DNA from 4 places in the Paenibacillus sp. FSL H8-0283 genome. Region 1 is predicted to be linked to each of the others. Evidence: riboswitches for the same ligand, from Rfam matches in the RefSeq annotation. Region 1 holds a riboswitch; each other region holds the start of a gene.
What was found. Region 1 has a riboswitch for cyclic di-AMP ahead of MHI52_RS10750 (C40 family peptidase). Riboswitches for the same ligand answer to the same signal wherever they lie in the genome.

Region 1 (7,690 bases):
TGATGAGAAGCGCTTTAAGCCGATCCCTCATGATAATGCGATACCACAGCTGGTCACGGTATGTCGACTTGTTCCGGCAAAAGGGTTGGATATTCTTTTCAAAGCTTGTGCGGAACTGAAGGGTCGAGGTCATGATTATGTGTTACATATTATTGGAGATGGACCGATTCGTCCTGACCTGGAAGAATTGGCGCAGCGACTGGGGATCTATAATGAGACCATTTTCTATGGTTACACACTGCACCCTGAGGAATTCATGCCATTCTTTGATATTTTTGTACTTCCTTCACGGGCAGAAGCATTTGGTTCCGTCTTTGCTGAAGCGGCTCTGAGTTGTCTTGCCCTTGTGGGTACGGATGTAGGTGGTATACCGGAACAGATCGAGAACGGTAGCAATGGGTTGCTTGTACCGGCAGAAGATCCTTCTGCATTGGCTGAAGCGCTTGAAAAGGTGATGCTGGACCCGGCTTATCGTTATGAACTTGCCCGTTCAGCGTGTGAAAAAGCCAAGACACATTACTCGCTCGGCAGATCAGTCAATGAGCTGAAAAAGATATATCTACAGTTTCCTAGCCAAGCCTAAAACGTAGAGCAAAAAGTGCGAGCCGCTGTGATAAACAGCGGCCTTTTGTCATGTTTAAGGAAAGAGTACCCGCGGTGAATTGTGGTTAGAAGGCAAACGGATGCTCATATTCATGAAATACATGGACCGTGAGATTTATATATTGTTGCGTTTACGAAAGGTGCCCCATCGGTTCAGTACCAATTTGGCAGCCCAGATTAATGCCATAGTTCCAAAGATGGGGTAAAGGATGGACAGCAGGGAACTGAATCCAAACTGGCTGAGTGAGTAACACAATAGCATAATGGTTAATGTAATGAAACGGGGGTGGACACGTATATGTTGTCTCAGTTGCAAGGTCATTCCATAGATATCGGCTACAAAGGTAGTGAATATTTCCATGAAAATAAGGGATACATATACAGATTGCACTGCCCATCCAAGTTGAAAGGCAATGCTGCCCATCGGGATTTCGAATTGGATGATGCCGGGCATCTGAGCTGACATGGCAAAATGAGCTGCCATCAGCATGAAACCAACGCCAATTCCACCCAATACTCCACCCCACTTCAGCACATTCCGACTACGAATCTGGTTACCTACAGGCACAAGAACAGCTTGAGCCAACACCAGATTGAATGAAGTATACAATAGTGGAGACAGCCACACTTGAATAGGGTTTGAGTCTGTCGTCAGTGTGATGAATCGGGAAGCACCTGGATGATGGATCGTACTGGTGATCATGAGCAGAGATAACAGGAGCATCATGGGCACAACGATGCTATTCATTTGTAGGATGGCTTGAATGCCCCGACCGAGAAGCAGATATGTCCCTACAAGTGTGACGATCAGACCTGTCTGATAATGCAAACCCAGATGCTCGACAAAAACGGAGCCTGCTCCGGCAAGCATGACACTGTTCACGCCAATGAGAATGAGAAGGGTCACCCAGGTGATCCATTTGCCCGCCTTATGGCCGAATAAATGTTTGTTCAGATCCTCATAAGAGCGGGACCCGGTATCGTGAGCGATCAGCATCATTTTGGTACCTAACCAGACAAAGAGCATGGTGGATAAGCCTATGGTGATGGTGGCCCATTTGCCATACTGGGTAAAAAACTGCAAAATTTCCTGCCCTGTAGCGAAGCCGGCTCCAACAACCGTTCCAATGTATGTAAATGCGATCTGCAGCACCCGAAATGCCTGTTTCATGTGTTTCCCCTCTCAGGCCCCTGTATAGTTTGGACATGCGGGTACCATGGTACAAGGTATGCTTGACCCACGAAAGTCATGACAATCGATAATGAGCTTTGGCTTGAAATGCGTCCCAAGGACAGCGTCAAGGCAATTTCGCTTGAACTTATAGATAGATATATGATACTTTTACCTCATAGGATAGGCTTGGGAGGTCAAATCATGGAATTATTGAAACAACGAATTTTACAAGAAGGTGTGGTTATCTCGGATCAAGTATTAAAGCTGGATGGTCTGTTGAACCACCAGATTGATCCTGCATTAACGATGGAGATGGGACGTGAGTTCGCTGCCCGTTTTCGTGAAAGTGGAGTAACTCGGGTAATCACGGTAGAATCCTCAGGGATTCCGGTTGCGTTTGCCGCAGCCTATGAACTGGGGGTGCCACTTGTATTCGCCCGTCGCAAAAAAACACTTCTGGCTGATCCTGATGCTTACTGTGAACGTGTACCGTCCTTTACCAAAGGAATTGTAACTGACATTATGGTATCTCGCGAGTTCATTCATGAGAATGACCGCATTTTGTTCATTGATGATATTATTGCCAATGGAGATGCCGCTCGTGGCGTCATCAAAATTATCGAGCGTTCCGGTGCGGAACTCGTCGGATTCGGCGTTGTGGTCGAGAAAAGTTTCCAGGCAGGGGCACGCACGATTCGTGAACAGGGTATTCCGGTGGAAGCCTTGGTACGCATTCGTTCCCTGAACGATGGAACAGTACAATTTGACGATAACGAAATGTGACATTTTAAAGGAATAGGGCCTATTTTTTGAACTATGCCTTTGCATGACCGCCGATTTCATTTATAATGGGGTTATGTTAGGGAGAGGAGGCAACACCATGGGGAACCAACCGGCAACAGAACAATTTTTTAATGATAAGCTGGCGGAATCGAAAGTTCATTTTGAACGTGCCCTGGATTGTAAACATACGGAATTCGATGACCTTTATCCCTATATGATTGAACATCCTCAATTTTTCTGGTACAAACGCTATGTTGCCTGGTCAGAATTACTGACGATTGTAGGCTTGTGCGAAGAGTTGTCCTTCTCTTGGAAAGAACAATTTACACCGCATCAAGTGGAGTACCTTGAAGAACGTGTGATGTCCGCCAAAGTGCTTGATTTTTGGTTCGAGAAGAACGACAGCAAAGAGCACGCGCAGCGGTAACTTTCAGTCGGGACATAATTTCGAATGACATGACAGTCCAATACAGTCACGTGAGACCTAAATGACTTTTCATTTAGGTCTCTTTTTGTAAATAAATTTGAAATATAGGAGCCATGAAGATGATTAGTGATACAGAATTGGACGCCCTGCGTCTGTCAGGTGAGAAAGTTAGAGTCGTACGGGACGAGCTGGAATCGAACGACGTGAAGGGGATTGTGGTTGCCTGGGATGGCGAGCAGGTACTTATCCGTCGTCAGAATCGACGTGTCGTTAAGCTGGACCGAGGTTACAGCTATCAGCTGTTCAGCGAGCCGCGCCAGAGTCCACTTAGTGAGTAACAGCTTATAATTATGGCAGTGGCCATGAGCGTTAAATGTTTGGAATTACCATGATTTCTTGGCATAATTGGCTCACTCGGGAGAGAAGATAGGTACAGTGAGGAAGATCTGTAACTATAGCCGAGAGGGTGTGCTACAAGCCATGACATTGATGAATGATAAAGTTCATGCCTACAAGGATCAGATTGGAGCATTAAGCGATGTACTGCCAGGTGTGGTGAAGTCGTATCATGAGTTTACCGGAGAATGTTTCCAACCTGGTGTGATTGATGCGAAGACAAAACAGCTAATTGCGCTTGGCATTGGATTATTCGCCAACAATGAGGTATGTACCTTCTACCATGTAGAAGAAGCCCGTGCTAAGGGCGCAACAGATCAGGAGATTATGGAGACCGTAGCCGTGGCTGGAGCTGTTGGTGGAGGACATGCCCTGTCTCAGGGTGCGATGCGAGTGCAGAAGGCGCTGCATTAGTAAGCAATGCAACATACATTTTTAAGTGCAAAAAAGGCATCCGGTTAATAACCGATGCCTTTTTGTATGTGAATCACATTTTACCTAACATTTTATCATACATAAACTGTCCAGTTACCCGACGTGCTGTTACATAACGATCATTGAAGTATGGATTCGATAACTTCGTGATGCTTACACCTTTACTGCTGGAGGCATGAGCGAATTGTCCGCCGCCGATATATACACCTGTATGTGAAATGCCTTTGCCTGTTGTATTAAAGAACACCAGATCACCTGTCCGAACATTGCTCTTGGATACGGGAGTACCTGCTTTGGCTTGCTGCTGCGAAGTACGTGGTAATTCAATGCTGTATTTGTTGAAAAGATATCTCATAAAACCAGAACAGTCGAAGCCGGCTACAGTAGTGCCACCCCATTTGTAAGGAATACCTGTCATGTTGTTCACTACGGAGTTGATACTGCTTGCCTCTGTGCTTGTTGCCCCGGATGTAAATAATACAGCTGCTCCAAAAATGGAGATAATCAGTTTTTTCAAAATCAATGTTCTCCCTTCGATGCCTACGGAGTTAGCTAAGGGTTCGGTAGAAGGTTCCCTATATTTCCTATGTATAAGAATAATTCACCCAAATTGGTTCCCCCGTTTTCAAACATGAAACTCGGCAATGAATAATTAAGTTTTTGTAACTATTTGAAACTATATTGCATAAATGCGTAATTGTCAAACCCATTTAAAACCCTTCGTAATACCTCAATGTTAGCGGAATTAAGGTTTTTATATGAAAGAAGGGATCAAGTTTGGGTATCATTCATGACAAAAACGTCATTATTGGTTCGTTTAAGACGAATTTGGATAAATAAATAGGTTTGTCATGAGTTAAAAGAACTATCCCGTTATGTAGAATTAGAGAGATTATATTCATTAAGTTGCATATATTGACAAAAATCGATTTTTTGCATATTATCTGATTATCCAATCCACATATTGGATTAAAATTGATTTTATTATGCGATAAATACAAATAAAGGAGGTTTGGGGCGTATATCATACGTAAAGTAGAAGTGGAAGATTTATAAAAACGAACATAGGAGAGTGTTACATTTGAAAGCGAAGAAAATAATTACTTTTGTCCTGGCATGTACGATGGTGTTCTCAGTAGTTGGAATGGCAGTTCTCCCTGTAGGGACGGTATCTGCTGCAGATGCGTCGGGTACTACAGCGAGTATTTCTGATATTTTGAAGAACCAGCTGCCGGATGGAGGTTGGAGAAAAGATTATAAACAGACAAGTGGAGAGTGGGCAAAGTCCACGATAGACAACAAGGCTACATACTCAGAAATTAGAAGATTGGCGAAGGAATTTAAAAAGACGAATGATCCGCGTTACTCCACAGCTGCAATCAAAGGAATTAACTTTTTGATCAACATGCAGTATTCAAACGGCGGGTGGCCACAAGTTTACCAAAGCTCCGGATACCACAAGCACATCACTTACAATGATGATGCCATGATTAATGTAATGATCATGCTGGATGAAGTAGCAGCACGAAAAGGTGATTTCTCATTTATCGACAGCACACTTGCTAACCGCAGTAAAAATTCAGTTGCCAAAGGTGTGGAGGCGATTCTGAATACACAGGTCGTTTCAGGTGGTAAGCTGACAGCATGGGGACAACAACATGATTCCAGCTCTCTTAAACCAGCGAGCGCAAGAATCTACGAAGTGCCATCACTGACAGCTGGAGAGAGTGTAACGATTGTTAAATTTCTGAAAACCAGACCTGCTAACGCTAAAATTACCGCATCCATTAAAGGAGCGGAGGCTTGGTTTAACAAAGTGAAAATTACGGGTTACAAGTATGAAAGAGCTAATGGAGATAGTAAAATTATCGCTGATTCCAAAGCTGCACCAATTTGGGCACGCTTCTATGAGATCGGAACGGATAAACCAATCTTTATTGGTCGTGACGGGGTAGTTAAATACAAATTAAGTGATATTGATAAAGAAAGAAGAGGCGGTTATGCATGGTATGGCAACTGGCCTTCCAAGCTGTAATTTGTAGTATGCTTCCGTTTTAATGAACCAAACTATTAACAGCAGTTAAAGGTAAAGCCCGAATCGACATGGACGTCTGATTCGGGCTTTATTGTTATTACTTTCAGTGTTGACATGATAGATTACGCATGATATATTATTTCTTGTCGCCGATATTGATGACGGAGATACAATATGCGGTCGTGGCGGAATTGGCAGACGCGCACGGTTCAGGTCCGTGTGGGCTAACCCCCGTGGAGGTTCGAGTCCTCTCGACCGCATCTAATAAAAAGACTCCTTAAGCTAACGCTTAAGGAGTCTTTTTTTGCATTTTTTGATATAACACTAACTTTAGTGATGAGTATTCAAGAGGTTAGTGCTTAGCTGCACGTACAGCAAATGTCTTCCATCAGCCATACGGAACGTTTATTGTGCTGCGGTAACATTAACGCTGTCAATATTCGGTCCTTCCGATCCGGTGGTAACTACTTTCAATGTATTGGTCCCCGTGTTCATGGGAACCTGTATTGTTTTTTCAACCCAAGTGGACCAGCTTCCCGTAGCCGGAAAGGGCTCGTTGCTAATGACTTTGGTTCCGTTCACAAAAATGTCGAGGTTCCGAGTGCCGCTTTCCAGCGCATAACGAAACTTTACGTTTTTGGTACCTGTTGTCGTGTTATTAATGCCGTTCCATTGAATGGCCGAACCAGTCATCGCATTGAAGTTAACATACCCGGACCCAGTGTAACCGGTGTAGATTGTTTCAATGGTAGCTTCCGTAAGTGACGTTCCGGTCTCGGCTTCATACGTAGTGCCACTGCCTGTATTCCCGCCGCTATTTCCGCCAGTAACGTTGGCAACAAACGTTGTTACGCTCTGAGGCGGGAGCTGTGCCGTGAAGGCTCCATTGGATACGTTAAGCGAGGTTCCGCTTGCCAGATTTCGACTGCTGTCCGTAATCCATGAGGACACAGTAGAGGCATTACCATTTTGCAGAACGAATTTTTGGCTTGTGGCTGAAGTTCCACGGTTAATTGCCACGACGACGACTTTGTTATCACCTTTATAGGCTGAGACAAATGTGTTTGTATCCGGATTTTTCGTTGCATCGACTCGCAGGTAGCCTGGACGCACGAATTTAGAGAAATGAGCCATATTATACCCGCGTTTGCTTATGGTACCGTCCTCTTTCATCGGACCATACTGTCTGCGGATGTACCACCACACGTAGGCCTGGAAATCACCTTCTACCATGGCATTGTGCATGTGATAGGAAACGTCTAATGCTTCAGGCCAGCGGTCTGCTGAGTTGTTGTCACTGTTTGGAACATACACTTCAGTCATCCACAGTTCTTTACCGGCTCCTTTTTGCTTAAAGAGAGGGTAGGCAAAATTTGAAATCTGGGTTCCATACGTATGTGCTCCCAGAATGTCCATGTTGGCAAGTGCCTGCGGATCATTCAGGATTGGGTCGGATATGTTCTTTAAGTACTGGAAGGATTCAGGCGCCATGACTTTGGTACCTTGGATGGACCCGGCATTTTCTTTCATGAATCGAAGGATCTCTTGTGGAGTCCACCAAGTCCAGTCATGAGCATAATCCGGTTCGTTTTGTACAGAAATGGCATACAGATCTACGCCGTTATTTTTCATGTAGGTTACAAAGTCGTTCAGATGTTGCGCATATGCGGTATATTTGTCGTATTTCAGACGTTTGGCATTTGTGTCCCCATTGCGGTTGAACGTTTCAACCATGCTGCTTGGAGGATTCCATGGGGATGCAAATACAATAGCACCCTTTTCGATAGCTCGTTTGGCTGTGGCAACTTCACGATACCAGTTATTGGAATCTGGATCA
Region 2 (7,690 bases), 1.6 Mb from region 1:
TCGAGCTTGCCACGCAGGTTATCTGCAGAAGCCTTGTTTTGGTCATAGCTGGTTTTGTACTCAGCCATCTTCTCTTCAGCAGCCTTTTTCTCTTCCAGGGCACGTCGAGCCAAATCCAGATTCTGAGCACGTGCCGCCGTATGCGCCTGCTCTTCACGTTTCTTCACAAGAGCTTCCTGCTCTTCGAATAACTGCTTGAATTTCTTCTCAATGGCGATCTGTTGAGCTACTGCTTTCTCCGCATCTTCCAGATCCTCTTGCATGTCACGGATATATTGGTCCGTCATCTTGATTGGATCTTCCGCCTTGTCAATAATGGCGTTGATGTTAGACATAGTTAGATCACGCAAACGTTTGAAAATGGACATTATGTTATTCCTCCTAGTCGATATTACATCGTATATAAACATACATACGTAACAATCTACAACTCGTTTCAATTTTAGCAAATAAAATCAAAACATTCGATGGCTCTTATGTCAGGAAGATCGTTTATCTTTGTTCAGATGATCCTCCATCAACCTCTCTGCAGTCTGCACGATTTCGTCGATCTGCATCCGCATGATGGAATCAAAATGGATACCCATGATCACCGTAACGGTTACTTTCAGCTGCATGGCAGCCTTTCGGGCAAGCCGCTCACACAGCTCTTGTTCTTTATGCCCAGGAATATGTACTGTCGTCCCGCTTACGCGCTCATGATCCACATAGAACGTGGCTACGGCGCCAATATGCGCCTTTCCTCCGGTAACGAGAAAAACCTTATCTTCTCCTGCTTCAATCACCTGTAAACGTATGGATTTCAAATCAAATGTACTCATCCCCATCCACCTATCCTTTTCTATATGTTATATATGGAGGAATTATGGCTGTCATGAGCTAAATCGGCAATGAAACTTCTCACACTGCGCATATTTTATGGAACCCCCGGGCATACCAAGGAGAACGTCATTTTGGAAAAGGAGGCCGTTATTATGCGCGTACGCCTCATTATGCTGATGGTTATCGTTATTTTTCTCGGGGGATCTCATGCTCCAGTTTCATCGCAGGATGTTTCAAGCCCGCCAAGTGAATCCGTATCAGGTTCGGATTCTGCGGAAGAAGAACAACTGACATTGGGACAATTACGTCAAAAATATGCCGATACGTTCAAAACCAATGGTCCTTCAACCAAGAAGGTTGCACTGACTTTTGATGATGTACCTGATCCACGATTTACTCCACAAGTACTGGATGTATTGAAGAAATACAATGTCAGAGCTACATTCTTCATCGTGGGTAGTCGTGCTGAGAAACATCCGGATCTAGTGAAACGCATTGTTAAAGAAGGGCATATGGTTGGTAATCACAGCTACAATCATCCTGAATTCAGTAAGCTGTCGATGAATGCCTTTCGCAAACAAATTTTACATACCGGGGATATTATTCAACGTTTGGCGGGTTATACGCCCAAGATGATTCGGCCACCTTATGGAGACATTAATGAAGAACAGCTGAGATGGGCTGCCAAACAACACTATAGCATTGTGAACTGGAACGTAGACTCCCTGGACTGGAAAGGCCTTTCAAAGGAACAGGTGAAAGATAACATCCTGTCTGCCGTGAAACCTGGCTCCATCGTTCTGCAACATGCTGGAGGCGGTGTAGGGTCAAACCTGAACGGCACGATTGAGGCTTTGCCTGAAATTATTGAGGAACTACGTAATCGGGGATATGAACTGGTCACCTTGGACGAAATGTTGGGATTGCCAAAGGCCAAAGATTAGGACGACCGTGATAACAAATAATGAGAATATTAAAAGGGTGCTGTTCAATCGCGAATTAGCGACTGGCAGACACCCTGTTTGAATTCATTTTAAATGTTATTTTCTCTCTACTTCAGAATGTACAGCTCGATATCCTGAAAACCAAATGAACTTACAGTCTGTTTGCTACCCGGGATAAAGATATCAATCCGGTGACCCTTGATTGCACCGCCCACATCCCGCGCTGTGGCTACAAAAGCCTGTTTTGGCAATCCTGGATGGCTGTGACCAGTTACCAGTACTTTGGTTCCAAGTGGAATTACACTTGGATCCACTGCAATCGTACCCAGTTCAAGGTCATTTCCGAAATAATCGACTGCACCCCAGCCTCCATTTTCAGACGGATCTGCAGAGTATGCCGTTGCTTTTACGTTCACAGCTTTGCTGTAATCGAATGTCTTACCCCAGGCTTGAACAACTTTGTTATCTGCGTTGACGTCCAAGCTTGCTGTAGTAACAGTCTTCGCTTGGGTCTTTCTCTCCGTTGCCGCAGCGGCTGCTACATTGTTTGCCTTACCGGGAATCGTAATTTTCAAACCACCATAAATGTTGTAAGCCGAAATGTCGTTGTTTGCTTTAATTAACGTGTTGAGTGCTACTCCATATTGTTTTGATAAGGTGTAGAAGGTATCCCCTTCTTTGGCCACATGAACTGAATCGGCGTGAGCCGGAACGGCTTGAATGAGCATTGCTGTTGTCATTAATGCTACTGCTGTTTTGGCTATACGTTTCTTGTTAATCATGGTCTTCCTCCCTCATTGTGCCTGCGAAGTTAGTTGTCGGATTCGGATGAGGAGCCCACCCTATAGGTTCTTCGTTACATTTGAAACGTTATGTACCCAATTCACCCCAAGCAGTGTGCTGTAGATCTTCCCCCTGCACAATCTGCATCGTTACATCCCCCGCACTCCCTATCCGGAAGTTTCGGCAGAGTTCAATATATCACAATTTTGTAACCTGAACTTGTAGTAATTCTTACCAAATGGTTTTTAGCATGTAAGCATTTGTAAGAATACTGGTTAATTCAGAAAGTTTGGTTGACCCGATTCCTTTATATTTGGTAACAGAATAGTTACTTTTCCGAATCCATACGTCATTATTATCCATAAAAAATAGCGTTACCGACTCGAAGTCAGTAACGCTATTTGATCACATCGTTTAGAGTACTTTCGCAAGAAAATCACGTGTACGTGAATTTTTGGGTGCTCCAAACACCTCATCAGGTGTTCCCTCTTCCACAATAACCCCGCCATCCATGAACAAGATGCGGTCTCCCACTTCACGTGCGAAACCCATCTCATGGGTTACGATGACCATCGTCATTCCGCCTTCTGCAAGACGTTTCATGACATCCAGCACTTCGCCGACCATCTCAGGGTCCAGTGCCGACGTAGGCTCGTCAAACAGCATCACATGCGGCTGCATGGCCAATGCTCTAGCAATGGCGATCCGCTGTTTCTGTCCACCAGACAGCTGATTCGGGAATGTATCTTTTTTATCGTACAAGCCCACGGTGTTAAGCAGATCAGAGGCAATTTTCTCCGCTTCCTGAGTGGATTGTTTCTTCACTTTAATCGGAGCAATCGTGATGTTTTGCTGTACCGTTTTGTGTGGGAACAGGTTGAAGTGCTGGAACACCATGCCCATTTTCTCACGAGTTGCGTTAATGTTATGCTTGGGGTCCGTGATTGACACGCCTTCAAAATCAATCTCTCCTGAGGTAGGCTGTTCCAGCAGATTCAGACAACGTAAGAAAGTACTTTTACCTGAACCGGAAGGACCGATGACCACGACAACCTCACCTTTGCCAATCGTCACGTTAATGCCCTTAAGCACATCGTTATTTCCATAAGATTTGTGTAATTGTCTAACGTCTATCACTTGCACTCAACTTCCTTTCCAGTCGTCCCAGCAGCTTGGACAAAATGAACGTCATTACAAAGTAGATGGCTGCTGCAATCAAAAATGGACTCAACCCTTGGTACGTAATGTTCTTGACTACACTTGCCTGATACATAATATCCACCATACCGATAACGGAGATAATGGAGGATTCTTTGATGATAGTTATGAATTCATTACCGATCGCTGGTAATACAGCTTTGAAGGCTTGTGGCAATATGATATAACGCATCGCGGCGCCTCTTCCCATACCTAATGAACGCGCTGCCTCCAACTGACCACGATCCACACCTTGGATACCTGCACGGAAAATCTCCGCCAGATAGGCACCACTATTGATTGAAAGTGTAATGATACCTGCCTGAAGTGCAGTGAAGTTAATGCCAAAGCTCAGAGAAAAACCATAGTAAATAATCATCAATTGTACCAGCATCGGTGTGCCACGGATCACTTCAACGTATGCCGTACCGATCCAGCGCAAGATTGCAGCGTCATGCAAACGGAACAAACAGATGATCAATCCAATAATTACCCCGAAGATAACCCCAAGTGCAGACAACAGAAGTGTGTATCCTACACCTGTAGCATAGAAACTTTTGTACTCCCAGAATACTTGGAAAATATTTTGTGATTTGTTCGCTTTATCCGCCATCAAGAGGCTGGCGTCCGTCACCATCTGATTGATTTTATCTTCGCTTTTCAGTCGCTCTAGTGTTCCATTTACTGCAGCTAGCAGCTCGGTATTACCTTTACGAATCCCGATTGCCGCTTCTGCTTGCTCTTCGTCCGGAACAGCAGCAGCAAGTCCAATGATATCGTCCAGATAACCTACAGCAACGGTATCTTCAACGATTGCCGCGTCAATGCGTTTTGTTTGCAGTTGAAGCACGATATCCGAGATTTTATCCAGCGCAGTAAGCTTCGCTCCTGGAATACTCTGTCCGATCGTTTCCTGAATGGAGCCTTTCTGAACGCCAATCTTCGCATTTTCAAGTTCTGCCATGGTTGGATATTTGTCTTTATCCACATTGCGAACCATAATCACTTGTTTTGATTTATAATAGGTGTCGGAAAAATCGATACTTTTCTTCCGCTCATCCGTCGGCGTCATACCTGAAATCACCAGATCAACACGCCCGCTCTGCAATGAAGGCAGAAGACCGTCGAAGCCCATATCCTCAATCACAAGCTCAGCGCCAAGATCTTTGGCAATCTCTTTGGCGATCTCAATATCGAAGCCGACGATTTCATCTTTGCCATTAATCACTTTATGGAATTCATATGGTGCAAAATCGGCACTTGTACCGAGCACCAGTTTTTTACTGCTTGAATTATCTGTAGTTCCACTTGCAAGTGCCACAGGAACGGCAGTCGTCAGCAGAATAACAAAGGTCAACAGCATCATGGTGTAACGACTTATTAATTTCAACCTTTTTCTCTCCCCTTACAATACTTTGTATGCTTCTCATGTTGATGACTGAGTCATTATAAAGTACAATGCATGATTATGCAATGCATTTTGACAATACAAATCTTGACTTGTTTCTGAAAAAATAAAGCAAACATGATATAATCAATGAATTATTTTCATTTTTGCATAAGGAGTTTACTAATGACTGCTAACAAATCACAAATTCTGACGGTTATTGATCAATATGCTTCCCGTTTTAAAGCCATTTCATCATATATCGGTGCCAACCCCGAACTGGGAAATGAAGAGTTCCTTGCTTCTGCCCGTTTGAAAGAAGAACTGCTCTTCCACGGTTTCACTGTAGATGCTCCAATCCTCGGTCTGGAGACAGCCTTTATCGGAACCTATTCAGCCGCCACACCCGGCCCTACCATTGCTTTATTGTGCGAATATGACGCCTTGCCGGAGATCGGTCACGCTTGTGGTCACCATCTAATCTGTATGATGAGTCTTGGGGCCGCTGTTGGGCTAAAATCTATTCTGGATGAAGTAGGTGGAACCATTAAAGTGTTTGGTACCCCCGCTGAAGAGACACGTGGTGCCAAAGTTCCGATGGCTGAAGCAGGTTTGTTCGATGACTGTGATGTCGCTCTCATGGCGCATCCATATTATGCCTACGAAAAGTCAGGCAGCTCGCTGGCTATTGATGCTGTGCAATTTGAATTCCATGGCCGATCTTCACATGCCGCTGCAAGTCCGCACGAAGGTATTAATGCTCTTGATGCCGTCATTCAAACGTTCAACGGGATTAATGCATTCCGTCAACAAGTGAAAAGCACCGTTCGGATTCATGGTGTGATCAACAACGGAGGTCAGGCAGCAAATATCATTCCTGACTATGCTTCTGCGCAATTTTATGTACGGGCAGCAACTCGTAAAGAACTGAATATCCTCACAGAACGTGTGATTCAGATCGCTGAAGGTTCTGCTCTCCAGACAGGATGCAAGCTGGTGACATCCAACTATGAAACGTCCTATGACGAGATGGTTACCAATGAAGCATTCTCAGCTGCGTTTAGTCAAAATCTGATGGAACTTGGGATCCCGCAAGAAGAGATTGTGAGTGGTAATGATCACGGCTCTATGGACATCGGTAACGTTTCCCTGAAATGTCCTGCAATTCATCCCTACATTCGTGTTGTAGACGAGGTGCATACACTGCACTCCATAGCCTTCCGTGACCTTGCACTTCAGGAGCGTGCGCTGGATGGCATGATTCTGGGAGCCAAGGCACTTGCAACAACAGCCTATGACGTACTGAGCCAGCCAGAGCTGCTTCAAACCATCCGCACGGAGTTCGAGCAAGCTATTCGCTAAAATTTACTTTCAACATGTTATATAGGGGTGCCCTGAACAATCTTGAATTCCAAGCTGTTCAGGGCACCCTTTTTTCTAAATTAGCTGTAAGTATATTCAGCACAAAGCTGGAAATGCTGTGAAAGAAACCTTTGAAAACGATGAAAATAATTCATTTTATTACAGTAAATGTGATTCGTTTGCTGGCTAACTTGGTTAATTATAACTATAAGTGCGTGTTCAAAAAGACTGGTTTTCATAACTTATCCTATATTCAGGAGGTGCTGTCATGTTGCTCGAAGCCATGTATCATGTTCCTCGTGACAAATGGGCTTATGCTTATAATTCGTCTACCATACATCTGCGCGTACGAACCAAACGTAATGATGTGCAATACGTGACTGCACTGACCGGAGATAAGTACGATTGGAATGGAACATACAAGGAAATTCAATTGGAGAAGGCTGCTTCTGATAACATGTTTGATTATTGGGAGGCTGCCGTCAAGCCACAATTCAAACGTCTCACCTATATATTTCGGATAACTGCCGGTTCAGAAGATGTTTTTCTTGCGGATAACGGAATTCATTATGAGACCCCCTATCCAACTGGAGGATATTATGAGTTCTCGTATATACATGAAATTGATGTGTTTAAGGTGCCCGAGTGGGCCAAAGAAGCCGTCTTTTATCAGATCATGACGGAACGGTTTGCTAATGGAGATCCTAAGCTGAATCCAAAAGAAACGCATGACTGGGGTGGCAAACCTGAGTTGGACAATTATTTTGGTGGAGATCTGCAAGGTGTGCTGGATCATCTGTATGACCTAACTGAACTTGGCGTGAACGCCATTTACTTTACCCCGTTATTCCAGGCCAATTCCTACCACAAATACGACACGATTGATTATAAAAAAGTCGACCCCCATTTCGGTGATAATGCCCTGCTTAAACAATTGACAGAAGAATGTCATCGCCTGGGTATACGTGTCATGCTTGACGCGGTGTTTAACCATTGCAGCGAAGACTTCCCTCCTTTTCAAGACGTTCTCCAGAATGGAAAAAACTCTAAGTATGCCGATTGGTTCCACATCAATGAATATCCGGTTCAGATCAAGGATGGTATACCAACCTACGATACATTTGGGTTCTATGGCAACATGCCCAAGTTCAATACAGCCAACCCTGAGGTTAAGGCATATCTACTTGATGTAGCT
Region 3 (7,690 bases), 2.3 Mb from region 1:
ATAATGCATTAATCGAGTAGTAATCTAACCAAATATTTTCTGTTGTGGGGAACATAACCTGAAAAGAAGCTTATATCCAACCTTAGTGGAATATTAAAAAGAGCAGAGTGGCTAAAAAAAATTCCGAACAAATTTCATCGTTCTCTCCCAGTTCGCGTGTGACAGAATCATTTTGGGTAATGGAACCCATAACAAGGCAAAAAAATACCTTCCGCGGTGGGGTTCACACCGGGAAGGTCATTAAGGAATATTAAAAAGGTTAGAAATAACAATTTAGATAAGTCCAGTATACCTGGTTTTTCTTATTTTGTCACAGGTGCAGGGATTTCGGAAATACATTCGTTACAAACAATTTTACCTTTGAAGTAAGTAACGTTCTCTGCATTACCACAGAAGATACAAGCAGGCTCGTATTTTTTCAACATGATGCGCTCGCCGTCAACGTAGATTTCCAGAGCATCTTTTTCACCAATACCGAGCGTACGGCGCAATTCAATTGGAATAACTACCCGTCCCAGTTCGTCCACTTTTCTTACAATACCTGTTGATTTCATCATTATAATCAGTGCTCCTCTCAGCTAACTATCTTTGTCATTATTCGACATTATTTTATGTTTTATGATACTCATCATACCAACGATTCCCAAATCAGTCAACCTTAAAATTAGCTTAAAATTAAGGCTGTTTTTCACAAGGTTACTGGTGGTAAGGGATTGGAAGCCGTTTTTCGCATTTAAACCTCAATGTCAGCTTTGTCGATTTGGAAAACGACAAAACTACTTCATTCGACAAAGTTCGTCATATGGTGTCGAATCTTAGATGAATCGCAGAGCTCAAAGCGTTAATATAAAAGAAATTAAAGGAGTGAGTCGACATGGAACAACGTTTAACGGAAGAGAAAGTATTCAAAGATCCGGTACATAATTATATCCACGTGCAAGATCCGGTTATATGGCAGTTAATTAACACCCCAGAATTTCAGCGTTTACGCCGGATTCGTCAACTGGGTACTTCTTACCTTACCTTTCACGGAGCAGAGCATAGTCGGTTCTCACATTCACTAGGTGTTTATGAGATCACACGCAAGATCATCTCTCAATTTGAAAGAAGTCATTATTCGGATTGGCCGAAGGAAGAAAAGATTGTAGCTCTGTGTGCAGCTCTACTTCATGATCTCGGGCATGGGCCATTCTCTCACTCCATCGAGGAAGCTTTTGACATGAATCACGAAGATTGGACTTGTCGCATTATTACAGGTGATACCGAAGTAGGGGCGATCTTAAGACGGTATGCTCCTGATTTTCCTGAGAAAGTAGCGTCTGTCATTCAAAAAACGTATGAAAAGCCGATTGTGGTGAACTTGGTGACCAGTCCGCTTGATGCAGACCGAATGGATTATTTGCTCAGGGATGCCTATTTTACAGGTGTAAATTACGGCACGATTGACCTTGATCGTATCCTTCGGATGCTGCGTCCTTATCATGGGCGGATTGTAGTCAAGGAGTCAGGCATGCATGCTGTGGAGGATTACCTAATGTCTCGGTATCAGATGTATTGGCAGATTTACTTCCATCCGGTAACTCGTAGTTCTGAAATTATATTGCGGCAAATATTCAAGCGAGCGAAAACACTCCTACAACATGGTTTTCAATTCCGCTTCATGATTGATCCACTCCCTCAATTATTTGAAGGAGAATTATCCGTGGATGAATATTTGCAGTTGGATGAAGCATTAATTCAGACGGCATTTACGCAGTGGCGCAAGGAGGACGATACTGTTCTGAGTGAGTTATGCGAACGTTTTATGGATCGCAAGTTATATAAGTATGTAGAGCTTGAACAGGTCGACTTGACAATGATGGAAGAGATTCGGGAAGCTTTTGTACAGGCTGGCCTCGATCCCGAATATGATCTTGAAATTGATTTTCCTTCGGATAATCCGTATGATGTGTTTCGTCCGGATGAATCCACAGATAAGCAGATTCTTCTTCTGGATCGACAGGACAATTTACGTGAGTTGTCAGAAGTATCTGACATTGTCCGTTCCATCAGTGGGCTTCACCGAGGGAAACATCATTTGTATTACCCGCAAAACAAGGTGGATGCGATTATTCACGAATTACCGTCACATATACGCCCCTATTTCTTGTAATCGTGTGGGTATAATCCGATGAAGAATTTCGATATCAAAACACTTTCTAAAAGAGCTATTTTCCATGATACAGTAATCTGCTTTAATGGGGAGTATATGTAGATCGACATAATTTTGTAAATGCAAGCAGGCAGAATGAGCACAATTAGCAATATATAGATCAGAATATCCGTATATCTTCTATATATTGTAGTTGTGAAGAAACAAACGTAATGATGTAATACACAGATTACCCAAAATGTTTTATGTATGAGTCATTAAATTATTGAATTTTACAAAGTGGATTTTGAAAAAGAAGATAGTCGTTATTTCGACATGAAGGGAGATACAGACATGATGCTGTTCGACACACATACACATCTGGATGCACCACAATTCGACGAGGACCGCGAGGAAATGATTCAGCGTGCTGTGGATGCAGGAGTTGGTCGCATGATCAACATTGGCTTTAACCGGGAGACAATTCCAACCACAATGAAACTCGCTGAAACATATGACTTTATATATGCAGCTGTAGGGTGGCATCCCGTAGATGCGATCACAATGCAGGAGGGCGATTTGGAGTGGATTGCATCTTTATGCAAGCATGAAAAAGTGGTTGCGATCGGTGAGATTGGATTGGATTATCACTGGGATACTTCACCAAAAGAAATACAGCATCGCGTATTACGACAACAAATTGCTTTGGCGCGTGAAGTGAACATGCCAATTGTCATCCATAATCGGGATGCGCATGAGGATATCATAAGAATTTTGCGTGAAGAGAAGGCGAGTGAAGTTGGTGGTGTGATGCACTCGTTCTCGGGCAGCTGGGAAACAGCAAAAAGTTGCCTCGATATGGGCTTCCATCTCTCCTTCGGAGGACCGATCACATTCAAAAATGCAAAGCAACCCAAAGAGGTGCTGGAGAAGGTTCCTATGGACCGGTTTTTCATTGAAACAGATGCTCCATATTTGACACCGCACCCTTATCGTGGGAAGCGAAATGAGACAGCGCATGTACGTCTGGTTGCAGAGGCAGCTGCGGAAATTAAAGGCATTTCGGTGGAGGAAATTGCTGCAATAACAACCAAAAATGCCATGGAACGATTTGGGATTCGTTAAAAAAACGAGCAAATGAGGTGAAAAAGGCAGGTAAGCGGAGGTAATTTGCCCTTTGATCCAAATAAATCAAGAATATTACAATATTTTAACCAAATATTCAGAAAAACGTACTTGATCAACGCTTTACAACATGCATCAAAACAGGATATCATCTTTTCAGTGAATTGTTGTGCGGAAAATTGGACAGATGTTCGGGGGATGAACAAAGGGACACTTTCCGATGAAACAACATTACTTTCATGAATCAGTCTCGCTGAGTCTCCGTTAACGGAGAGCGGGGGAACCAATAGGGCTTAAACATCGGTGTATTTGGCCGATGCGCAACGTTCGCTGACCCAAAAGCAGCGAAGGGAACTGCGAAGCCGTATTTGATTTCTTCTTTGGGTCTCGGGGTGAATTCAAGGGCGTCCGCCATGAGCGGGTGACCCAAGATAGGGCGGCTCTCTTTCGCCCGAACCCGACAGCTAACCTCGCAAGCGGAAAAAGAGAGGCAACCTCGTGCATGAATTTCCGATATTCAAAATCATTCGGAAGCCACGAAAGAGTTCCTCTTACACTCTTTCTTTGGCTTTTTTGTTTTTGAATAAAAGAAATATTGTCATCATACGGTAGGTATTCAGGAGGATGACATCATGTTGCGAAGATTGATTCATGGTGCAGAACCGGATTATGTTGGTCCAATCTGTGTTCTGTAGAAAATTTGGTATAGTCACGTCAAAGACATCATGCATTACTTTAGACGGCGAGGCTATGAAGGAGGACGGAGAAGTGGGCACATTCCAACCAGAAGAGACCCATGAGTCACGATCATCCAGTAAGTCTTTCGCGTTGCGGTGGAAGCATGAGAACATGCGTCAAATGGCATTGATCGCGATTTTCTCAATTGCGCTTACAATCATGATCTTGTTAGTCGTTTACGGTCAGGCCGGGAAACAAATTTCACTGGTTATTGATGGCAAAGCTCAGGTGGTAGAGACTCGTACAGGAATGCTTCAGGAAATGCTGGAGGAGCAGTCGATCACAGTCAGCCCTCACGATAAGGTATCCATGTCCATGAATGGGGCGTTAACAGATGGAGACCGAATCGTTATTGAGCGGGCCGTTCCAGTTAACATTACGGCAGACGGAGACACCAAGACTCTGTATACAACCGATTCATCGGTAGAAGATGCAATTCAAAAATCAGGTATTCAAGTTGAAAGTAATGATAAAGTGTATCCGGCGCTTGGAACTGCTATCAAAGCGGAGATGAAGATTCGTGTAGTGCGCGTAACAAAGCGTACAGTGGATGTAGAGCAACCGATCGCTTACAAAGTCATCAAAACGGCTGACCCTAGCTTGTACAAAGGTGATAACCGTGTCGTTGTGAACGGCAAAGAAGGCACAATTGTACAGCATATCGAAAAGGTATTTCAGGATGGAGAATTGGTCTCCAAAAAAATGGTCGGCAAATCTGTCGCTAATAATCGTGTAGATAAAGTGATCGCTGTCGGCACAAAAGCAAAACCGGTCGTGAAAGAACCTGAGATTCAGACCGTATCGGCTCAAACTTCAACAACCAAAAAGGCTACAACAACGAACTCGAAGAAAACATCTGCCTCGGGCAGCAAAGTGATTACCGTATCCGGGACTTCTTTTAAATACTCCAAAGTACTTAAAAATGTATCCATGACTGCCTACTCTTCCGAAGAGCCTGGCATTGGAACTAAAACAGCTTCCGGGACTCGTGTAACGGAAGGACGCACCATTGCGGTTGATCCCAAAGTCATTCCAATTGGCTGGTGGGTATATATCGAAGGTCTGGGATTCCGTCGTGCGGAAGATACAGGCGGTGCCATTAAAGGCAACAAAATTGATGTGTATTATGACAGTGTGAAGCATGCCCTGAATTTTGGACGTAAGAAAGGCAAGACGGTCTACGTGATCGGTCCGGTGAAGCCGGAAGCGAACTAAAATCGTTTTACTTTGAAATGGGAATGCTATAAAATAGTTGCATGAATGATTCATGCGGAATATGCGGCGGAGGAGTCTGAATTCAGTCTCCCCCGCCGTTTGGCAGAGAAGAGGATATTCCTCTTCTTTTTGCGTTAGAAAGGAAGAAATGGAACATGATAAAAGAAGTCATTGTGGTGGAAGGCCGTGACGATACGGTAGCTATCCGTCGGGCCGTGGAAGCCGATACCATAGAAACAGGTGGATCAGCAATCAACCAACGCATTCTGAAGCGGATTGCGCTTGCTCAGGAGAGACGGGGAGTCATTGTACTGACAGATCCGGATCATGCTGGCGAACGCATTCGAAAAATTATTGCGAACAAGGTGCCAGGCTGCAAACATGCCTTCATTCCGGAAGCCGATGCAACGCGCAAAGGGGACATTGGGGTGGAGAATGCCTCACCAGAGGCGATCCGTCATGCTCTGGCGCGCGTACATACTTCATACGAAGGTGCTCCGAGCCTGATCGATTGGGAGGACCTGATCGCGGCAGGACTTATTGTGCATCCGCAGGCTGCTGCACGTCGCATGGAGATGGGCAATCTGCTGGGCATCGGATATTGTAACGGAAAGCAGTTCCACAAACGTCTCAGTGTATTTCAGATTACACGGGAAGAATTCTCTACAGCATTAGCGCAAATTGAACGTGAAGGATTGTGAGCATATGAAGAACATGGAAGAGACGATTGAAATTGCAACGCCCAAGCGTACGAAAGAGATTATTCAAAGACACGGATTCTCATTTAAGAAAAGTCTGGGTCAGAACTTTCTGATCGATCAAAATATACTAAACAAAATCGTTAATGCAGCCGATTTGGACGAGTCCAAGGGTGCGTTAGAGATCGGGCCGGGTATTGGAGCCCTTACGGAGCGACTGGCTCGGGTAGCCGGTCCTGTCACAGCCGTAGAGATTGATCAGCGCTTGATCCCAATCCTGGGAGAAGTGATGCAGCCTTATTCGAATGTACGTGTTCATCATGGGGATGTGCTGAAGCTTGATCTGGCTGAGTTGTTTAATACGGATTTTGCATCCGTGGACAAAGTCAGTGTCGTGGCTAACCTGCCTTATTATGTAACGACTCCAATCATGATGAAACTGCTGGAAGAGAAGCTGCCGGTAGACAGCATTGTTGTCATGATCCAAAAAGAAGTGGCTGAACGCATGGCTGCTGCACCAGGATCAAAAGACTACGGTAGTCTAAGCATCGCAGTTCAGTACTACAGTATGCCGGAACTTGTGTGTATTGTGCCTCCTACGGTCTTCATTCCGCAACCTAATGTGGAATCAGCTGTCATTAAGCTGAAAGTGCGTGAGCAGCCGCCAGTGGAGATTCCGGATGAAGCACACTACTTCGAAGTGGTACAGGCTTCTTTTGCCCAGCGGAGAAAAACAATCTCAAACAACTTGAAAGCACGTTTCTTCACAAAGGAGAACCGGGAACAGGCAGACATTCTGCTGGAGCAGGCAGGTATTCAACCGTCCCGGCGTGGAGAGACATTGAGTCTGCAAGAGTATGCCACACTCAGCACCGTAATGTGGGAAGCAGGGGTACGTGCAGCGCTGTAAAATTTGAATGAACCAAACCGGGTCTCTGCCCATACGATGGGGTAGAGGTGATTACGTTGATGAATATCGGAGACTTGGTCGTTCGGAAGTCATACGGCGGCGATGTGACTTTTCGGGTGGAAGGCCTCCAGTTGGATGCTGCGGTCATTAAAGGGACTGAGTTCCGGCTGATTGCCGATTCCCCGGTGGACGATTTGATACAGGTTCCCTACGAACCACAAAGCGCCAAGACCAGACAGGCGCATATTAAAGCACATCAGACCCTGTCCCGTCTGCAGCAGAATCGTATGGAACAGGCTGAGCGGAATCGTGAAGGTCTGGTACAGGATTGGTCTGCCCAGCAGGAACCGGCTTATTTTGAAATGCCTGGAAAGGTGCTTCATCTGGATGGAGATCCGAACTATTTGAAAAAAAGTATGGATCTCTATGAGCAACTTCGTGTACCCGCAGAGGGACAGTATGTCCATGAATCGGCAATGGCAGATACCTTATACCGCTTATTACCCAAAGTACGTCCGGATATCGTAGTTATTACGGGTCATGATGGGGTGTTAAAGACACGTCAGCCCTATGACTTATATAGTCTTGGTAGCTACAAGAACTCGCAAAATTTTGTATCGGCCATTCAGGTGGCCAGACAATATGAACGCCATCTGGACGCCCTCACTATTGTTGCAGGGGCCTGTCAGTCCCATTTTGAGGCACTGCTGCGCGCTGGAGCAAACTTTGCCAGTTCCCCAGGCAGAATTCTCATTCATGCACTTGATCCGGTCTATGTGGCAGCCAAGGCCTCCTTTACTTCTGTGCGCGATACGGTCAACATGAGTGATGTTCTGCACAATACCATCAGTGGTAGCCAGGGTGTGGGTGGTG
Region 4 (7,690 bases), 2.2 Mb from region 1:
GCAGGCCTCTAGTTTCCTCCGCCAACGGCTTTTACATTTGTATTGTTACTTTGATACTTCCGAATGATAGATACCTCTACACGGCGATTCTGTGCCCGTCCCGTATTGGTGTCATTGCTGGCAATTGGGTGATACTCTCCATAACCACTTGGTGTGAATTTGGAAGGGTCCAATTGCGAGTTCAGCAACAGGATTTTCAGGAAGTTGAGCGCACGATCTGCGCTTAGATCCCAGTTATCCTTATATTGGTTGTTCGAAATGGGAATATTATCGGTATGACCGGATACAACCACTTCATATTCAGGGAACTCTTGCAGCATGCTTGAGATTGCTTTGGCCAGGGATCGTGATTCAGGCTTCACATCTGCTCGGCCTGAGGAGAACAGGGCGTTATCACTGATGGTGATCTTCAATTCAGACTGATTCAGCTTGGTGTTCAGCTGGTCCGAGAGCCCGTTCTTCGAGATATATTTGTCGAGCCGCTCTTTGAGTTTCTCCAGGTCTTCTTGTTCTTTCTTAGCCATCTGTGCATCTGTAATCTGAGCTGGTGTTTTCTTGGTGATTTCTGTAGGTTCCTGTTTGTTCTTACCCAAATCAGCACCTGGCGTATCCGGATTCATGGACGAATGGTCCAGAATCCCGGAACCTCCATTTAATGCACTGTTTAGTGCGGAAGCCATCTGCTCGAACTTAGCTGCATCGATTGAACTCATACCGAACAATACAATAAACAGAGCGAGCAACAAGGTCATCAAGTCGGAATAGGGAAGCAACCAGCTCTCGTCTATATGCTCTTCATGTGGTTCGTGCTTCTTAGCCTTTTTCACCTGGTGATCCCTCCTTCTCTTCCAGTTGTTTACGTTCGGAAGGTGTCAGGAATACGGATAACTTTTGGTTGATGGCGATGGTGGAGACACCGGATTGTATGGATAACAGTCCTTCAACCATCATCAGCTTGATCTCCATTTCTTGCTTGGACATCCGTTTCAGCTTGTTAGACATCGGGTGCCATAACACGTAACCACTAAATATACCAAGGAGTGTTGCGATAAATGCTGCCGCAATCGCATGGGAGAGTTTCTCCATGTCACTGAGATCGGCAAGTGCTGCGATGAGACCTACAACGGCCCCGAGAACCCCGAGCGTTGGTGCGTACATCCCCGCCTGAGCGAAGATCAAGGCACTGCCACGGTGGCGCTCCTCTGTAGCATGAATATCTTCCATGAGCACATCACTTACAAATTCCTGATCGTTGCCGTCTATAATCATACGCATACCGCCACGAAGGAACTGATCGTCAATCTCTTCTACTTTTGATTCCAGTGCAAGCAAACCTTCACGACGGGTAGTGGAAGCCCAATCCATAAATGTGCCGATCAGGGATACGCGATCAATTAGTACTTGATTTTTGAAAACAATCCCGAAAAGCTTAGGGATTTTTTTAACTTCAGACATCGGAAATGCGATAAAGATGGTTCCTGCTGTACCAACAAAGATAATAATGTAGGCTGCGGGATTGTTAACCAGGTTGATTAAGGGCGCACCCTTCAAGAACATACCAAATACAAGGGAGACCAGCCCCAAAATTAGTCCAATAATCGTTGAAATGTTCATCATACACCTCATCCATGAGATAAAATTGAATCCTTTCAAGCGGCTGTGTTCGGGCTTCCGGACGAATTTTTGGCCGCAATCCGTTCAATGTTAGGCATTCCTTACGGTTGCTAAAACAGTTAAAACGGTCATATATGTATTTATCGACCAGAAGGCCTTTTTTTTTAAGGGCTATTTTCAGGTATAATAAGATCAAATCCGCTCCTTAGGGGCCGAATAGGAGTGAAAAGCCAATGGGCGTAAAGCATGGACGGGATTATGAAGGAATTTTGACAGATCTGACAACGGCAATCGGACGCATACCGGATCGGTATGTTTTCTTTGAAATGGACGCGGAAGAGTGGGAGAGACTGGCTGCATCTGACCAACTTGAAGTGGATGAGGCGTTGGCGGAGGATCTGTTCTATGCGCTGGGCGAGGAGTCCGTTATTCCGGTTGGAAGTGGCGTGGTCATCCACGATAAGGAACAGCACCGCATTCATATTTTGATCGGGGAAGAAGAGTTAACATTTGTACCTTTAATTTAGTGTGTTTACTTGCATCTTTAGGGGTGTAAATGGAATTGGAATTCCCCTCAAAGCCTTATGGTTATTGGTTCTATGCCATGTAGTTGATTGGATTTTGAAGCTTGTCCGTGGTAAGATGTTAGTCGTGAAATGGGCCAACCGCATGGCGGTGAGCCTGGCCTTTGAGGTTGCTGTTGATCGCACCGAAGGTGTCGGTGGTTATACGGACGCATGTCTGTAATGTACCATCCTATGGGGAGGAAGATAACGCATGGTTTTTTCGCAAGAGGAAGTCGAAGCTCATCTGGGAAGGCTGGAAGGCTGGGAACTGGAAGAGGGACGGTGGATTGTACGTAAATTCGTGTTCTCCAACTACATGAAAGGGATTGCATTTGTGGATGAGGTCGCTGCGATCTCGGAAGCATTCAATCATCATCCTTTTATTACGATTGATTATACAACGGTTACGTTGCGTCTCACATCATGGGATGCGGGTGGTATCACATCTGTAGATATCAAGGAAGCAGGGCAATATAACGAAGCTTATGACAAAATGAGGTCGCAATAACGAGGTCGGTTATTATCACGCGGCCAGAAGTGAGTGAACCATACATGTCAGACTATAATCAGAAACAACCTCTTATTGCTGTCGTAGGCAGTCTCAATATGGATCTTGTGGTGAAGACAGACACGATTCCGGAAGAGGGAGAGACGGTGAGCGGTGAGGAGCTACATTATCTCGCTGGTGGCAAAGGGGCCAACCAGGCTGTTGCCGTTGCGCGTCTGGGTGGACAGACTACGATGATTGGTGCGGTGGGATCGGACGGTTTTGGCGAACGTCTGCTGCACAGTCTGACGGAAAGTGGTGCAGATGCCTCGCAGGTTCGCATATTGGAAGACACGGTTACAGGGACGGCTTCCATCTGGCTCTCTCGGGGAGACAACCGGATTATCGTTATTCCTGGTGCGAATGGGCAAGTGGTGCCTGAGATGCTGGAAGAGGCGGATACGGTAAAAAGCCTGACTGCAGCGGCAGCGGTGCTGCTACAGCTGGAGATCCCGCTGCCAGCGGTTACCCGCGCCGCCCAACTGGCGGCTGAAGGCAGCGCACTGGTGGTGCTCAACCCGGCTCCCGCGGTGCCGGGTCTGCCCCAGGAGCTCCTGCGGTGCGTCGACGTTGTCACGCCAAACCGCAGCGAGCTTGCCGTGCTTACCGGCCGGGATCATCTCCGGCCGGAAGACCTGGATGCGGCGGTCGCAGAGCTCGCCGCATCCCTCGGGGCCGCTGTCGTCACGACGCTCGGCCCCGAGGGGGCTGTCTACGCGGCGGCGCCTGGTGGCCGCGTACAAGCAGGGCGTGCCGGCGCGTGCCGTGCGCCCGGCTACGCCGTAAGCGCCGTCGATACGACCGGCGCTGGCGATTGCTTCAACGGCGCGCTGGCGGTAGCCCTCGCGCGCGGTGAGACTTTGGACGCGGCCGTAGGCTTCGCCATGGGTGCGGCCGCGTTATCCGTGACAAAGCTCGGCGCCCAGTCCGGGATGCCGTCCGCACGTGAAGTTGAGGCCTTTTTGGCTGAGCATGCCGCAGAGGCTTAATAATTGATATAACAAAGAGGCTCTTATTCTCCGAAAAGGGGATTAAGCGCCTCTTTGTTATGCGTGTGCAGAGATTATTTCTTCTCTGACAGCCACATGGCGATATTTGCAATCTCTTCGTCCTGCAGTTTGCCCTTGAAGGAAGGCATACCACCTTTACCTTTGACAATCGTAGAATAGATCTTCTCCAGATCATCCTGGCTGCCGATGTTGGCCAGAGCAGGTCCTACGCCACCTTGAAGCTGATCCCCGTGACAGGAGATACAATTGGCTTTGACCAGTGCTTCAGCTTGTCCGGCATCCAATGTTACTTCCGGCATGGTTGGCTTGGCTTCTTCAGCCACTTCTTCTTTCCCTGGAAGCGTAAACATTAAAACAATAGCTAAAGCGCATGCTGCAAAAAATACTCCGCTCATGATCCATTTGTGCATCCCTTATGTCCCCTCCAGAATGAAAGATCATCTAACCTGAAACTATCCATATCATTATAACGGAACCTGTACTGACATCATAGCATTTTGTGGGAATTTTTTGAACTAATCACATAACAAGGGGCAAATTTGGTTGTTTTGCAATGGATTCTAACCGCGAGGCCCTTCATAAACCATACAGTGAAAGGGCTTCAAGCCGCTGGGGGTCTGTCGTTCGTATGTATCCTGGGTGACAAATCCACTCTTCAGATAGACTTGAATGGCACGAGCATTCCAAGTGAGTACTTCCAGATCAATCTCATTCGTGGGATTTCGGCGAATAGCTTCCTGTACAATGGCAGTGACAAAAGCTGTCCCTTGACCCTGACCACACAGCTCTGGATGCATGCCAAGGCCAATCCGGGTTACCCCTTGAAGTGGGAAGTATTGAGCAAACCCACATATACGATCGTTCTGATCCAAGACGATCGCATATTGCTCCTGCCGCAGCTGTGCATCTCCGAATTCCACTTCCAGAGCTTTCATCTGCTCCCAGGGGAGCCAGCTGTAGATATTGTAAGGCGGATCATACTGCCAACTGCAGATAAGCTCCGCATGTTCTTCTCGCATGGGTACAACGTGAAACGTCACAGGGGTTTCCTTCATACACCTGCATGCTCCTTTCCTTGAAACAGAACTCTTTGTCCACTCTACAAAAGAGATGTTCATTTAGCAAGTCTTCCTTCCCAAGAAAAAAAATGAAACAAAAGTTCCGGTAATTTCGTTTATATTATAACGGGATGGGTAAAAACATCATAAGGGCACGGACGAACGAACGCAAAATGAACCTGTTGATGTCGCAGGATATGCCCCGAGTATAACTTGCAACATGAATAAGGATTGAAGCACAAAAAAACCGCCGGATACATTCCTGCGGAGAATGTACCGGGCGGTTCTGTTATGCTTCTTGCTTCGTTCCAGTATGTTTAATGGTTACAGCATCATGTTGCTCAGCTTGTCCCTAGTCAAGGGCCAGTGATTCATATGCGTCCGTGCTCATAATCCGTTTTGCGCCAACATAACGATTGGCCCAATAGTTTTCACTCAATGCACTGATCGTAACGCCTTTGGAAGAAGAGGAGTGTGCGAACTTTCCATCCCCTACAAAGATTCCTACATGGGATACGCCTTTACCTGTTGTATTAAAGAACACCAGATCGCCAGCTCTCATTTCCATGCGGGATACGGAATCGCCCATGTCGAATTGGGAACTGGATTGGCGTGCCAAATCAATACCCAACTTTTCGAATACATACCGTGTAAATCCGGAGCAGTCAAAGCCGTTGAGCGTTGTTCCTCCACTTTGATATGTAGTTCCCATTGCTGAATCAATTACTTTGTCCATCTTAGAATCTGCGAATGCGCTACCTGCACCAAGCGATAATGCGAATGTGATGCTAAGTACAGCTGCGGTTAATTTCTTCTTGAACAAGAGATATTCCCCTTCCAACGCCTGCGAGGTTAGCTTAAGGATTCGGTTGAAGGTCCCCTATGATCCCTCTGTAGCAAGATCAATTCACCCATAACTGGTTCCCCCGCTTCCCAGGTGCCAGGAATTTGGCTATGCTAGTTATGCACCTGCGAAATCAAGAAATGATGATTTAATTTTAAGTAGTTACAAATATGAATGTAAATATTACAAAGTTGTTACTAAAAACTCACTGCGATTATTGTAACAGAGGAGTACGGCTTTGGCAACGTTTAGCAACAAATTTAGCAAAAAAAACCCCGACCTTTGACGGGGAAAGGTTGAGGTTTGCCTATTTATAAGTACATATTAGGCCATGAGTTTAACATTTGATGGTAACAATTTTTAAACTATCTGCTCTCACCTTTGGATATTTTGGACTGCCATAAACGGAAATGGCTGCATATTTTCCACAGACTTAATAGACACCTGGCAAGTGGATACGTCTGTTGTAGTATAAGCCCGGTAAGTCCCGTTAATAACCATGAGGCTGTAGTGAATGCCCCAAAGACGAGCAGGTGTACTCCGCCCAGCAGGAGTGCAATGCCGATTACGGCGATGAGATGACGCAGTGCAATCCAGAGGGCTTTGAGGGTGCCGTGAGCCCCGCCTTCTCCTTCTGGTGCCGAAACACCGAACTGCATGTAGAGTATGACATGGTGGATGATCCAACCATATACAATCCAGGCAGCAACATAAGGTATACCAGGCAAAAGTAATTGAAGCGAATGAAATCCGTCCATGAGAATTGAGTAAAGCTTCGGTATGAGCCAGTAGGCGGGCAGAAGTATCAATAATGTACGTATGGTGTGGAGCAGTAGCATCGGTTTCCACAGATTTTTGATTCCGCGGACAAAGGGGATGCGCTCTTCTGTAGAATTAAAGTGCTGAAGTGAGTAGAGCAGTCCTGCCTGAATGAGGGGGCTGATCAACATGCGAACCAGCAGCATGCCCCCGAGAATCCATAGATAACGATGAACCTCCGGATGGGTAGACAGGTTAAGTTGACTTTCCATTTTGAACAAAAGTGTACTCAGCTCACCGGCATCAGCATCTGGATAGCGAAGGAGCAGTGGGATGACGGCCGATTGTACCATTCGATAGAAGAAATATCCCCAAATGAGTTGATAGAGAAATAAGAGTGCGGCAATGAACATATGCTGACGGACGAGAAACCAGCCTTCACGTATTTTCGCTTTCACCGTTTCCACCTCACCATGACAGACCTCCGAATATGGCTTCTATTAGTTTGGTTACACTCATGCTCCAGCGGGACTTCGTCTGCTCATCCAGTCCGGATTTCAGGAAATTGTTCATATGGCGGTTCTCCAGCACGATCGAGTACAGGGGATCGGTCATGGCCCAGGATACGGGGGATGTGTGAGTTAATTTATACGTGATGCGATCTTCTTTGCCATTCCATTGCTTGGTGAGGATATGCCCGTCTTCAAAAGCAATGCGAACAGGAACGGCGCTGTAATCACTACCTTTTTTTGCGATCGTCACGGATGACTCGTACAATGTTTGACCGTCTTTCTGTACGGGCGTAACACGAATCTTCTCTACAGCAAAGTCAGCCATCCCGTTACTATAGACGTATTGATCAAAATAATCAGACCAGGAAGTGCGGGTCACTTGTTCCACAATTTTCTGAAAATCAGCCGAAGTGGGATGTTTGAAGCGGTACTTCTTCACATAGGTAGAGAGGATGCGTTCCATCTTTTTGGCACCGACTTGATGTTCGATACCAAGCAATACAAGTTTGCCACGTGTATAGACATTGGCTGCATACTCATTCTGTGAATCAAACTTCCAGGATTCTTGTGTTAAGGATGAAGGAGACGTAATCAGTCCCGATTGTACTGGCAGATTCGGAATCAATCCGTATTCCTGCTCCATCAGTTTGTCTTCTGCATAAGAGGTGAATCCCTCATCCAGCCAGGCTTCCTCGAATTCGTTGCTGGCAACCATGCCGTAGAAGTACTGGTGTCCGATCTCATGGACTACGGTACGTTCCAGGTCATAACCCGGAGTAG

Region 2: it holds a riboswitch for cyclic di-AMP, as region 1 does, so the genes downstream of both, MHI52_RS17715 (3D domain-containing protein) here and MHI52_RS10750 (C40 family peptidase) in region 1, are expected to answer to the same signal.
Region 3: it holds a riboswitch for cyclic di-AMP, as region 1 does, so the genes downstream of both, MHI52_RS00150 (3D domain-containing protein) here and MHI52_RS10750 (C40 family peptidase) in region 1, are expected to answer to the same signal.
Region 4: it holds a riboswitch for cyclic di-AMP, as region 1 does, so the genes downstream of both, MHI52_RS00530 (C40 family peptidase) here and MHI52_RS10750 (C40 family peptidase) in region 1, are expected to answer to the same signal.

The regions. Positions count from the first base shown of each region.
Region 1 covers NZ_CP150295.1:2,346,898-2,354,587, forward strand. Annotated here, with positions in the region: gene MHI52_RS10720 (glycosyltransferase family 4 protein) at 1-583, shown strand, start outside; gene MHI52_RS10725 (membrane protein) at 719-1,774, opposite strand; gene MHI52_RS10730 (xanthine phosphoribosyltransferase) at 1,979-2,560, shown strand; gene MHI52_RS10735 (hypothetical protein) at 2,658-2,987, shown strand; gene MHI52_RS10740 (hypothetical protein) at 3,107-3,325, shown strand; gene MHI52_RS10745 (carboxymuconolactone decarboxylase family protein) at 3,468-3,797, shown strand; gene MHI52_RS10750 (C40 family peptidase) at 3,871-4,335, opposite strand; cyclic di-AMP (ydaO/yuaA leader) riboswitch at 4,341-4,472, opposite strand; gene pelA (pectate lyase) at 4,891-5,853, shown strand; tRNA gene MHI52_RS10760 (tRNA-Leu) at 6,030-6,113, shown strand; gene MHI52_RS10765 (carbohydrate-binding protein) at 6,259-7,690, opposite strand, start outside.
Region 2 covers NZ_CP150295.1:3,961,315-3,969,004, forward strand. Annotated here, with positions in the region: gene MHI52_RS17700 (PspA/IM30 family protein) at 1-368, opposite strand, end outside; gene MHI52_RS17705 (hypothetical protein) at 480-821, opposite strand; gene MHI52_RS17710 (polysaccharide deacetylase family protein) at 975-1,766, shown strand; gene MHI52_RS17715 (3D domain-containing protein) at 1,874-2,548, opposite strand; cyclic di-AMP (ydaO/yuaA leader) riboswitch at 2,551-2,745, opposite strand; gene MHI52_RS17720 (amino acid ABC transporter ATP-binding protein) at 2,964-3,686, opposite strand; gene MHI52_RS17725 (ABC transporter permease subunit) at 3,673-5,136, opposite strand; gene MHI52_RS17730 (M20 family metallopeptidase) at 5,320-6,495, shown strand; gene MHI52_RS17735 (alpha-glycosidase) at 6,764-7,690, shown strand, end outside.
Region 3 covers NZ_CP150295.1:29,427-37,116, forward strand. Annotated here, with positions in the region: gene rsmI (16S rRNA (cytidine(1402)-2'-O)-methyltransferase) at 1-20, shown strand, start outside; gene MHI52_RS00135 (AbrB/MazE/SpoVT family DNA-binding domain-containing protein) at 303-557, opposite strand; gene MHI52_RS00140 (HD domain-containing protein) at 875-2,152, shown strand; gene MHI52_RS00145 (TatD family hydrolase) at 2,486-3,256, shown strand; cyclic di-AMP (ydaO/yuaA leader) riboswitch at 3,498-3,751, shown strand; gene MHI52_RS00150 (3D domain-containing protein) at 4,025-5,209, shown strand; gene rnmV (ribonuclease M5) at 5,365-5,910, shown strand; gene rsmA (16S rRNA (adenine(1518)-N(6)/adenine(1519)-N(6))-dimethyltransferase RsmA) at 5,915-6,817, shown strand; gene yabG (sporulation peptidase YabG) at 6,877-7,690, shown strand, end outside.
Region 4 covers NZ_CP150295.1:104,302-111,991, forward strand. Annotated here, with positions in the region: gene motB (flagellar motor protein MotB) at 9-827, opposite strand; gene motA (flagellar motor stator protein MotA) at 814-1,614, opposite strand; gene MHI52_RS00500 (hypothetical protein) at 1,848-2,141, shown strand; gene MHI52_RS00505 (hypothetical protein) at 2,206-2,361, shown strand; gene MHI52_RS00510 (4a-hydroxytetrahydrobiopterin dehydratase) at 2,392-2,688, shown strand; gene rbsK (ribokinase) at 2,733-3,716, shown strand; gene MHI52_RS00520 (cytochrome c) at 3,791-4,147, opposite strand; gene MHI52_RS00525 (GNAT family N-acetyltransferase) at 4,298-4,792, opposite strand; gene MHI52_RS00530 (C40 family peptidase) at 5,148-5,618, opposite strand; cyclic di-AMP (ydaO/yuaA leader) riboswitch at 5,622-5,759, opposite strand; gene MHI52_RS00535 (hypothetical protein) at 6,005-6,856, opposite strand; gene MHI52_RS00540 (M1 family metallopeptidase) at 6,867-7,690, opposite strand, start outside.